Regions from separate parts of the Nicoliella sp. ESL1149 genome, predicted to be linked through region 2. Evidence: predicted binding sites of a transcription regulator. Region 2 holds the regulator's gene; each other region holds the start of a gene.
What was found. The regulator NrdR, encoded in region 2, represses ribonucleotide reductase genes. The targets are predictions, from matches to a motif close to ACACNATATATNGTGT.

Region 1: a site for NrdR is predicted at 1,536-1,551, ahead of nrdD (anaerobic ribonucleoside-triphosphate reductase). Genes of this name have one in related genera too.
Region 3: a site for NrdR is predicted at 1,023-1,038, ahead of nrdH (glutaredoxin-like protein NrdH). Genes of this name have one in related genera too.

What each region holds. Positions count from the first base shown of each region.
Region 1 is NZ_JBYLUE010000002.1:1,088,891-1,092,109, forward strand. It holds gene AC3B6G_RS05240 (ketopantoate reductase family protein) at 1-623, opposite strand, end outside; gene AC3B6G_RS05245 (cysteine hydrolase family protein) at 742-1,296, opposite strand; gene nrdD (anaerobic ribonucleoside-triphosphate reductase) at 1,684-3,219, shown strand, end outside.
Region 2 is NZ_JBYLUE010000002.1:1,257,761-1,260,979, forward strand. It holds gene mutM (bifunctional DNA-formamidopyrimidine glycosylase/DNA-(apurinic or apyrimidinic site) lyase) at 1-549, shown strand, start outside; gene coaE (dephospho-CoA kinase) at 549-1,145, shown strand; gene nrdR (transcriptional regulator NrdR) at 1,151-1,636, shown strand; gene AC3B6G_RS06135 (DnaD domain protein) at 1,620-3,020, shown strand; gene dnaI (primosomal protein DnaI) at 3,026-3,219, shown strand, end outside.
Region 3 is NZ_JBYLUE010000002.1:992,215-995,433, reverse strand. It holds gene tadA (tRNA adenosine(34) deaminase TadA) at 1-332, opposite strand, end outside; gene AC3B6G_RS04805 (class I SAM-dependent methyltransferase) at 307-909, opposite strand; gene nrdH (glutaredoxin-like protein NrdH) at 1,134-1,382, shown strand; gene nrdE (class 1b ribonucleoside-diphosphate reductase subunit alpha) at 1,483-3,219, shown strand, end outside.

The DNA of each region.
Region 1 (3,219 bases), 170 kb from region 2:
AACATGGTACAAATAGTATTCATAACTGCATTGTAAACCACTTTGGACATACACATTCCCTTCCATTCAGGGCACATAACAGGGCCAAGTTTAGCGGCTTTTAAATCATTGAAGACTTGAGTTGTTGTTTCATCGGCAGGTTTGTTATTGTATGGAGCCATATGCATAACTTCACCATTTTCGGGACCCATGAAATCAACGTTAGCAGGGCCATCCATTCTGGTGGCAATCATGGCAGATGCACAAATCATTTTATTTGGATCGAAGCATTTAGCGATTTTTTCAAAATGACCCATTCCATTCATTGCTGAAAAAGCGTATTGATCTGAATGAAAAATTCCAGCCTTACTATCTCGTTCGAGTTCTTCAGCTAATTGCATTTGCTTTTTGAAAATGATCCAAACATCAGGATGTCCTTTATATTCTTCTGGATAGTAAATGTTGATTGGAACAATATGTCGATTTTCATGATCACGAGCAACGGAAACACCGCCTTGTTCACGAACTTTTTCAACATTAGGTTTCCAAGTATCAATGAAATCAACGTCGACACCAGCGTTTTCTTGTAACATGACTCCGTATCGATATCCCATTGCGCCAGCACCAATAATTCCGTATTTCATAATCATCAACTCCAATTTTGTTTTTTAAATTGATGTTAATTATACGCGGCATGAATTTTAATCTGCAAGAGAATGACGATTAATGTTTAACATGTCAAGATTAAAAACTTTAATCTTTTTATTCAACTACATTTGCACCAATAACGTTTTTAAAGTGGTTTAAGGCCCAATCTTGACCTTCTTGAGTTAATGTAGCAACTCCACTTTTATGGACTGTAATATCATAGCAGAGATTATAAGCACTAATGGCAGTGTGAAGGACACATATATCTGTACAAACGCCAGTTAATTCAATTTTTTTAATGTTACGTTCCCTAAGAAACATGTCTAAATCAGTTCCAGCAAAGGAGCTATACCTAGTTTTATCCATCATCTTTACTTTAGAAGAATTCTTGTGTTGGTCATACCAAGTTTGTAAGTCACCATATAATTGGCGTCCCCAGCTATTGCGAACGTTGTGTGATGGAAATAACTTACTTTCAGGATGATATGGGTCATTTGGGGTGTGCACATCTGTAGGTAAAATAACCCAATCACCATTCGCTAGTGTTTGATCAGCTAATTTGATGATGGAATCCATTAAATTCTGAGCAGATTTACCACAGGTCAATGCACCATTATCCGCTACAAAATCATTAGTATAGTCAATAATTAATAATGCTCTGTTAGTCATTTCTATCATTCCCCTTATTTGTTTTTATTAAAAATAGCATTTCTCGTTATAAAGTACAATTTTTAATTGAAAAAATAAAAAATTTTTCTCTTTTTTTAAAATAATTTGAAAACATTAACATGTCGCTATTTATCTGGTTAGATAGTACATGTTTAATTTTTGTAAGTGTTTTTTATTCATTTTAAAGATAAAGTAGTCACAAAACTATCAGGTTAGGAACGAAAGAGTGTTTATTAGTAACACAATATATAGTACTAGACTGTTATACCAATACCTATATATTGTGTTTTGCCATTTACTTTTAAAATTTTTCCGAATATAATAATCGTTGCTCGCAAAAAATAATTTTTAAAGTTACATATTTTAGAAAAAGGGATGACAATGATAATGGAACAATTTTCAAAGTCTAAAATGGTCGTAAAAGCAGATGGAGAACGGATGCCTTTTTATTCGTATAAAATTAATTTGGTATTAGATGCTTTAAAGGTTGATGATAATACTCGAAAAATAGTTAATAGGTCTGTATTAGATGCGGTTAACAAAGTTGATTCTGAGATTTCAGTTTCAATGATTAGAGCAGCTTTTATTATTGCTTTAACCAAAATGAAGAGACGAGACTTAGTAAAACGCTATAATCGATATCGTCTTAAAGATGTAGAAAAATGGCGTTCAGCAATTGATCCCAAACAAAAACTAGAGTCGCTATTTAATGGCGTTGGGACGATTGTCCATGAAAATGCGAATAAGGATAGTCGAGTGTTTAGTACGCGACGTGACTTAACAGCTGGCATGGTTGGAAAGTCAATGGGATTAAAAATGATGCCAGAAACAGTAGCTAAAGCCCACTTAAGAGGAGATATTCATTATCATGATTTAGATTATTCGCCCCTAACCGCAATGACAAATTGTTGCTTGATCAATTTCAAAGACATGTTAGCAAACGGTTTTCAAATTGGAAATGCGGATGTTGAATCTCCTAAATCCATTCAAACTGCAACTGCTCAAATGTCTCAAATCATTGCTAATGTAGCATCTAGTCAATATGGTGGGTGTTCATCAAATCGAACTGATGAGGTCTTGGCACCATATGCAGAAAAGAACTATCGTAAACATTTATTGGAAGCCAAAGTATGGATAGCACCTGACAAGCAGGTTGAATATGCAAAGCAAAAGACAATTAAAGATATTTATGATGCGATGCAAGCATTAGAATATGAAGTTAACACTTTATTTTCATCAAATGGACAAACCCCGTTCACCACAATCGGATTTGGTTTAGGAACCAGTTGGATTGAACGTGCAATTCAAAAAGCAATCCTGGAAGTCCGGATTAAAGGATTAGGTTCACAGCATCGAACTGCAATTTTTCCTAAATTGATTTTTACATTAAAACGCCATTTGAATTTACAGCCGGGGGATCCAAATTATGATGTTAAAAAATTAGCGGTTGAATGTGCAACGAAACGAATGTATCCCGATATTTTAATGTATGACAAAATTATTGATATTACGGGGAGTTTTAAATGTCCAATGGGATGCCGTAGCTTTTTGCAAGGATGGTGTGACGAAAAGGGAAATGAAGTGAACGATGGGCGGATGAATTTAGGAGTTGTCACGATTAATTTACCAAGAATTGCGATTGAGTCTCATGGAAATAAGGATATTTTCTGGGAAATTATGAATGATAGAGTTCATTTAGCGAAAAAAGCGTTGTTAAATCGAATTCAACGATGTAAGGAAGCTAAACCTGAAAATGCTCCCATCTTGTATTTAAATGGAGCCTTTGGACGTTTGAATCCCGATGATGACGTTGATAAATTATTCAATAATCGTCGGGCGACGATTTCTTTGGGATATATTGGACTATATGAAGTCGGGACTACTTTTTATGGTCCTAAATGGGAGAATAATCAAGACGCACAC
Region 2 (3,219 bases):
ATTATTTTCCATTTGAATAATAATCGAGAATTGAGATATAACGATAGTCGTAAATTTGGTCGAATGGCATTAGTTAAAAATGGTGATGAAAAGACCTTGTCTGGTTTAGCAACCATTGGGCCTGAACCTACTGAAGAGACATTAACTTTTGAATACATGAAGAAAATCATGAACAAAAGTCGTGGTAAGATTAAACCGTTCTTATTAAATCAAAGCCATATTGCTGGACTTGGTAATATTTACTGTGATGAAGTTCTTTGGATGAGTAAGATTCATCCAGAACAACCAACTAATTTAATCAGTGATGAAAAAATTAATATCCTTCGTCGTAACATTATTGATGAAATTGCAGAAGCGATTAAGGGACATGGAACAACTGTTCATTCTTATTCGAACGCATATGGAAAAGCAGGTCAATTTCAGAATCATCTTCATGTTTACGGTCGTAAAGGGGAACCATGTGAACGCTGTGGAACAAAGATTGAAAAGATAAAGGTTGCTCAAAGAGGAACTAGTTTTTGTCCTCATTGTCAAAAGGTTGTCCGTTAATGCCAAAAGTGATTGGTTTAACTGGCGGGATCGCGATGGGAAAATCTAATGTTAGTGATTACTTAGCTGAATTGGGAATGGAAGTAATTGATGCTGATGCTATTGTTCACTCTTTACAAGAAAGAGGTACTGATTGCTATCAAACATTGGTTGCTTTTTTTGGGAAACAGATTTTAAATTCGACTTTAGATATCAATCGCAAAAAGTTAGGCGAAATTGTTTTCAATAATCCCAATAATTTGAAACAACTTGTTCTTTTAATGGATCCCTATATTAGAAAAACAATCTTATCAAAAATTAAAATGACAAAGAAACCAATTGTTATTTTGGACGCACCAACATTATTTGAAAATGGTTATCAGTATCTAACTGATCAGATAATGGTTGTTCGGTGCGATCCAATAGTTCAGATGCAACGGCTTCGAGAAAGAAATCATTTATCTTATTCTCAAGCATCGAAACGGATTGCTAACCAGTGGCCAATTGATATTAAGGTCGCGTTAGCTGATGTAGTTATTGATAGTGATGGTTCTATTAGTCAAACTAGACAGCAAGTGTTAAAATGGTGGAATGAATATTCTAAATTAGTGAGGTGAGTTTAATGCAATGTCCACGTTGTCATAAAAATGGTTCGCGAGTAATTGATAGTCGCCCTTCTAACGATGGAAAAGTAATTCGACGCCGTCGGGAGTGTGAAGAATGCGGATATCGCTATACTACTTTTGAACGAATTGAAGAAACTCCATTATTGGTTGTTAAAAGAAACGGAAATCGTGAAGAATTTAATCGTGAGAAAATTTTACGTGGAATCATTCGATCGGCTGAAAAACGACCAGTTTCAATGGATAAAATGACTAGTGTCGTCGATAAAGTCGAAAGTGAATTACGCTCTTTAGGTGAAAATGAAATTTCTAGTCAGATCATTGGGGAACACGTAATGAAAGAATTGGCTTCTGTTGACGAAATTGCCTACATTCGTTTTGCTAGTGTTTATCGCCAATTTAAAGACATGACTGTTTTTTATAATGAATTAACTCAAGTAATGAAACGTGATAAGGATAACAACGCTCATGATGACAAAAAATAATGAAGCAAGTGGAAATGAAGAACGATATATTGAACCAGATATCGGCTGGCTAATTTATTCTGATGATGTTATATCAGAGATTCAGTTACAACGGATCGACATGTTATATCAACCAATCGTTGGAATCATAGCTACTAATTTGATTCATTATTTTTGGAATTACTTTCGATTGTCTAGTAATGCATATCATCAAAAGCCAAATTCTGATCTATATCAATTATTGCATATTAATCCGCAACAGCTTTACCAAGCTCGAATCCGTCTTGAAGCATCCGGCCTTTTGAAGACCTTTATTCAACAAAGTGAGTCAAGGCCTTTTGTAATATATAAATTAGTCTTACCTTTGAGTTCTCGACAGTTTTTTGAGGATAGTCTTTTATCGACGACTCTATTAGAAAATGTTGGAGAAAAGAATTTTCATCAGCTTAATCATGAACTAATCCCTCCTAAGCTTGATTTATTTCGAGATGCAAAGAATATTTCTCATGATTTTTTAAGCGTTTTTAATATCAATCATGATGATTTAATTAATCAACCAGAAGCAATTAACGATGGGAAAAAACGTTCTGAGGTTGATAATGCAGATAAGAAACATCATGTTCAACATGATAATGATGATACTTTTAACATGAAACTATTATATGATATGTTAAATTCATCCTTTGTTAATGTTGAGACTGTTAAAAGATGTCAAAAAGATATTGTCGAGCTTAGTAAGTTATATGGAATTGATGAGATTGAAATGAATACTTTAATTACGAAAGCGACAAATTTAAGAAATAACGTTTTTAGCTTAGATAAATTAAAGTTATTAATTAATCGGCAATTCAATGCCACTCATCAAAGTGGTTCTAATGATAAAGATGAACATTCCCATGAAAATGTTTCGAATTTAGATGAACAACAACGTTCATTAGTTAAAATTGCCCAAGAGTATTCACCAGTTAAATTTGCCCGGAAAATTAAACAACAAAAGGATAGCAAGGCATTTTTAGGACGAGATGAAATGCAATCGATCGAAGAAATTGTTAGTCGACATTCGATTTCAACGGGAGCTATTAATATTTTGATTTACCATTTGTTCTGTGATCTTAATCATACTAATTTACAAGGCGTTGTGATGAACCGAATCATTAATGATTGGTTACAGAAATATCATGTTGAAACTGCTGCTGATGCAATCAATGCAATTAAGGAATATAATAAATCGAATAATAATCGAACTTACAAAAAGGGTTATAAATCTAAGCCTCGAATTGTTAATGATGTTCCAGATTGGATGAATGAAAAGTATGATCGTAAGGCCAACCAAATTACACCGGAACAGGAACGAAAAAATGCAGCTAGTTTAGAAAAACTAAAACGGTTACGAGAAAATAGGTGATATAAATGACCAAAAAGTCCAATGATGATTTTAAAACGGTTTCCAATGCAATTTCTGATGATAATGGCGAGATGAAAAATAACTACCTAAGGATTCTTCATTCAATTTATAATGATCCTGAAGTTAAGGCGTTCATTAAGAAAAACAATATTTCAGATCAAGATGTTAATAATGCTAGTGCTAAATTGTATGAATTCGT
Region 3 (3,219 bases), 270 kb from region 2:
GCTTTAGGATTCTTTGCACCATACACCACTCTAGGAATTCTAGTATTTAAAATTGCCCCTGCACACATCAAACATGGTTCAACCGTTACATACATTGTACAATCTTCTAACCGCCAACTATTTAGCTTTGCACAAGCTTCCTGAATTGCAAGTATTTCCGCATGGTTAGTTCCATCCTCACTTAACTCACGTAGATTATACCCTCTCCCAATAATACAATCATTATAAACAACTACTGCGCCAATTGGAACTTCATTCAATATGAAAGCTGCTTGAGCTTCTGAAAGTGCTTCCTTCATGTAAAAATTATCTTTTGATGCTTGTAATGACATAGTATCCCTTATCTCGTTTTAAAATTTTTGCATTTCCAAATTGTGATTCCATTACCCTTTTAGCAGAAGGAGCTCCCTGCTTTTTCTGTAATACAATCGTTAAACTACCATTATCAACTAAATGTTCCTTAGCACCTATTAGCATTGCATCTACAATCTTTTTCCCAGCTCTTACAGGTGGATTAGTAATAATTGCAGCAAATTTATCTTCAATTTGATCGTATACTGAAGACTCTTTTACTACTATATTATTTACATTATTATCAGTCGCATTTTTTTTAGCTAAATTCATTGCCCGATTGTTTACGTCCGAAAGTACGAACTGACGATCTGGAAATTTTTTAGCTAAACTAATTCCAATTGGTCCATATCCACATCCTAAATCTAAAATTGAACCAGCTGGTAAATTATCTAAACTCAAGTTATTTAACAAAGTTCGGGATCCATAATCAATTGCATGTTTTGAAAAAACACCGTTGTCCGTTGTAAATGTAAAATCATTTCCTAATAAATTAATTTTTACTGTTTTTAAATCGTGACCAACCTGTGGATTTGATGTATAATAAAATTCTGTCATTATAAAAGCTTCCTTTTTTTGTTATTGATGTTTTTTGATTGTCAAGCAAAAAATTTACATAAAAATATTTTAAGTTGTGAAACACTATATTTAGTAGCTAACTAAGACATGTAACACTAAATATAGTGTTTTTATCTATTGAAATTTACTTTCAGTGGTGTAAACTAATTCTTGTAATTAATTTTCGAATCCAAAGAAATGATACATTAAGAAAGGTGATTCATATGGCTCAAGTAACTGTATATTCAAAGAACAACTGCATGCAATGCAAAATGACTGAAAGATTTTTAACGGAACATAACATTAATTTTGAAGAAAAAAACATTAGTGAGCAACCACAATATGTTGATGAATTAAAAGCTTCCGGATTTATGCGTGTCCCCGTTGTTGATGCCGAAGGATTTGACACCTTTACTGGTTTTCAACCAGCTAAATTGAACCAAATTGCTAACAACCAACAATTAGCATTTTAATAATTTAAAGATCAATAAAATATATTTTAACATTGGCGAAACCCAAATGGGTCTCGCCAAATTTATTTAATATTTTTATTTTAACAGAAAGAGTGAAATTATGGCATTAAGTGATTTAAAAAATGTGACTTATTATGATTTAAATAATGAAATCAACATCCCTGTTGATGGTAAAATTCAACTTAATAAGGATCAAGAAGCCCTGGCTGCTTTCTTAAAAGAAAATGTTCAACCAAATACTAAACCATTCAATTCTTTAAAAGAACGTTTTGCTTTTTTAATTGATAATGACTACATCGAAGAAGGTTTCATTAATAAGTACAGTCCTGCTTTCATCGAAAAACTATATGATTATCTTAAAAGACAAAACTTTCATTTTAAATCATTTATGGCTGCATATAAATTTTATGCTCAATACGCATTAAAAACCAATGATAATGAATATTATCTTGAAAATTTCAATGATCGAGCTGCAATGAATGCATTATATTTTGCTGATGGTGATGAACAACTAGCATTACAACTAGCTGATGAAATTGTTCATCAACGTTATCAACCTGCTACACCCAGCTTTTTAAATGCCGGACGGAAACGTCGGGGAGAATTAGTTTCATGTTTCTTAATTCAAACAACTGACGATATGAATACAATTGGTAGAACAATTAACTCCGCTTTACAACTATCTAGAATTGGTGGTGGGGTTGGAATCAATCTTTCTAATCTTCGAGCTGCAGGAGATCCTATTAAGCATATTAAGGGTGCCGCAAGTGGCGTTGTTCCAGTTATGAAATTACTAGAAGACAGTTTTTCATACTCAAACCAACTAGGTCAGCGTCAAGGAGCTGGAGTTGTCTACCTGAGCTTGTTCCATCCTGACATTATTTCATTCTTATCGGCTAAAAAAGAAAATGCAGATGAAAAAATTCGGGTAAAGACTTTATCATTAGGTGTAACTGTCCCAGATAAATTTTATGAACTTGCTCAAAATGATGAGGATATGTATTTATTTAGTCCATATGATGTTGAAAGAGTTTATGGTGAACCTTTTTCATATGTTAATATCACTAAAGAATATGATAATATGGTTAAAAATCCTGAAATCAACAAGAAAAAGATTCGAGCTCGTGAATTAGAAACCGAATTAGGTAAACTTCAACAAGAATCTGGATATCCTTATATTATTAATGTTGATACCGCTAATCGAGCTAATCCAATCGATGGTAAGATTGTAATGAGTAATCTATGTTCAGAAATCATGCAGGTTCAAAAACCTTCTACGGTTGATAATCAACAACATTTTACCAAACTTGGAACTGATGTCTCATGTAACTTAGGATCCACTAATATTGCTAACCTAATGTTAGATGGTGAAAAATTCGGTAAATCTGTAGAAGCAATGACAAGAGCATTAACCTTTGTTACTGATCACTCTAACATTGATGTAGTCCCTTCTGTTCAACATGGTAATAAGTTGGCCCACTCAATCGGTTTAGGAGCTATGGGATTACATAGTTTCTTAGCTAAAAATCAAATTGAATATGGTTCTAATGAATCAGTTGAATTCACTAGTGTTTATTTTATGCTTCTTAACTACTGGACATTAAAAGCCTCAAATAAAATTGCAATCGAACGTAACGAAACCTTCAATAATTTTGAAAATAGTAAATATGCTGATGGTAGTTATTTTGATAAATATACCCAAAAAGATTGGGGCCCTAAAACTCAAGCTGTTAAAACTCTATTCAAAGACATCTTTATTCCTAGTGCTAAAGATTGGGAGGAGTTAAAACAAGCTGTAATGAAGGACGGCATTTATCACCAAAATAGAATGGCTGTT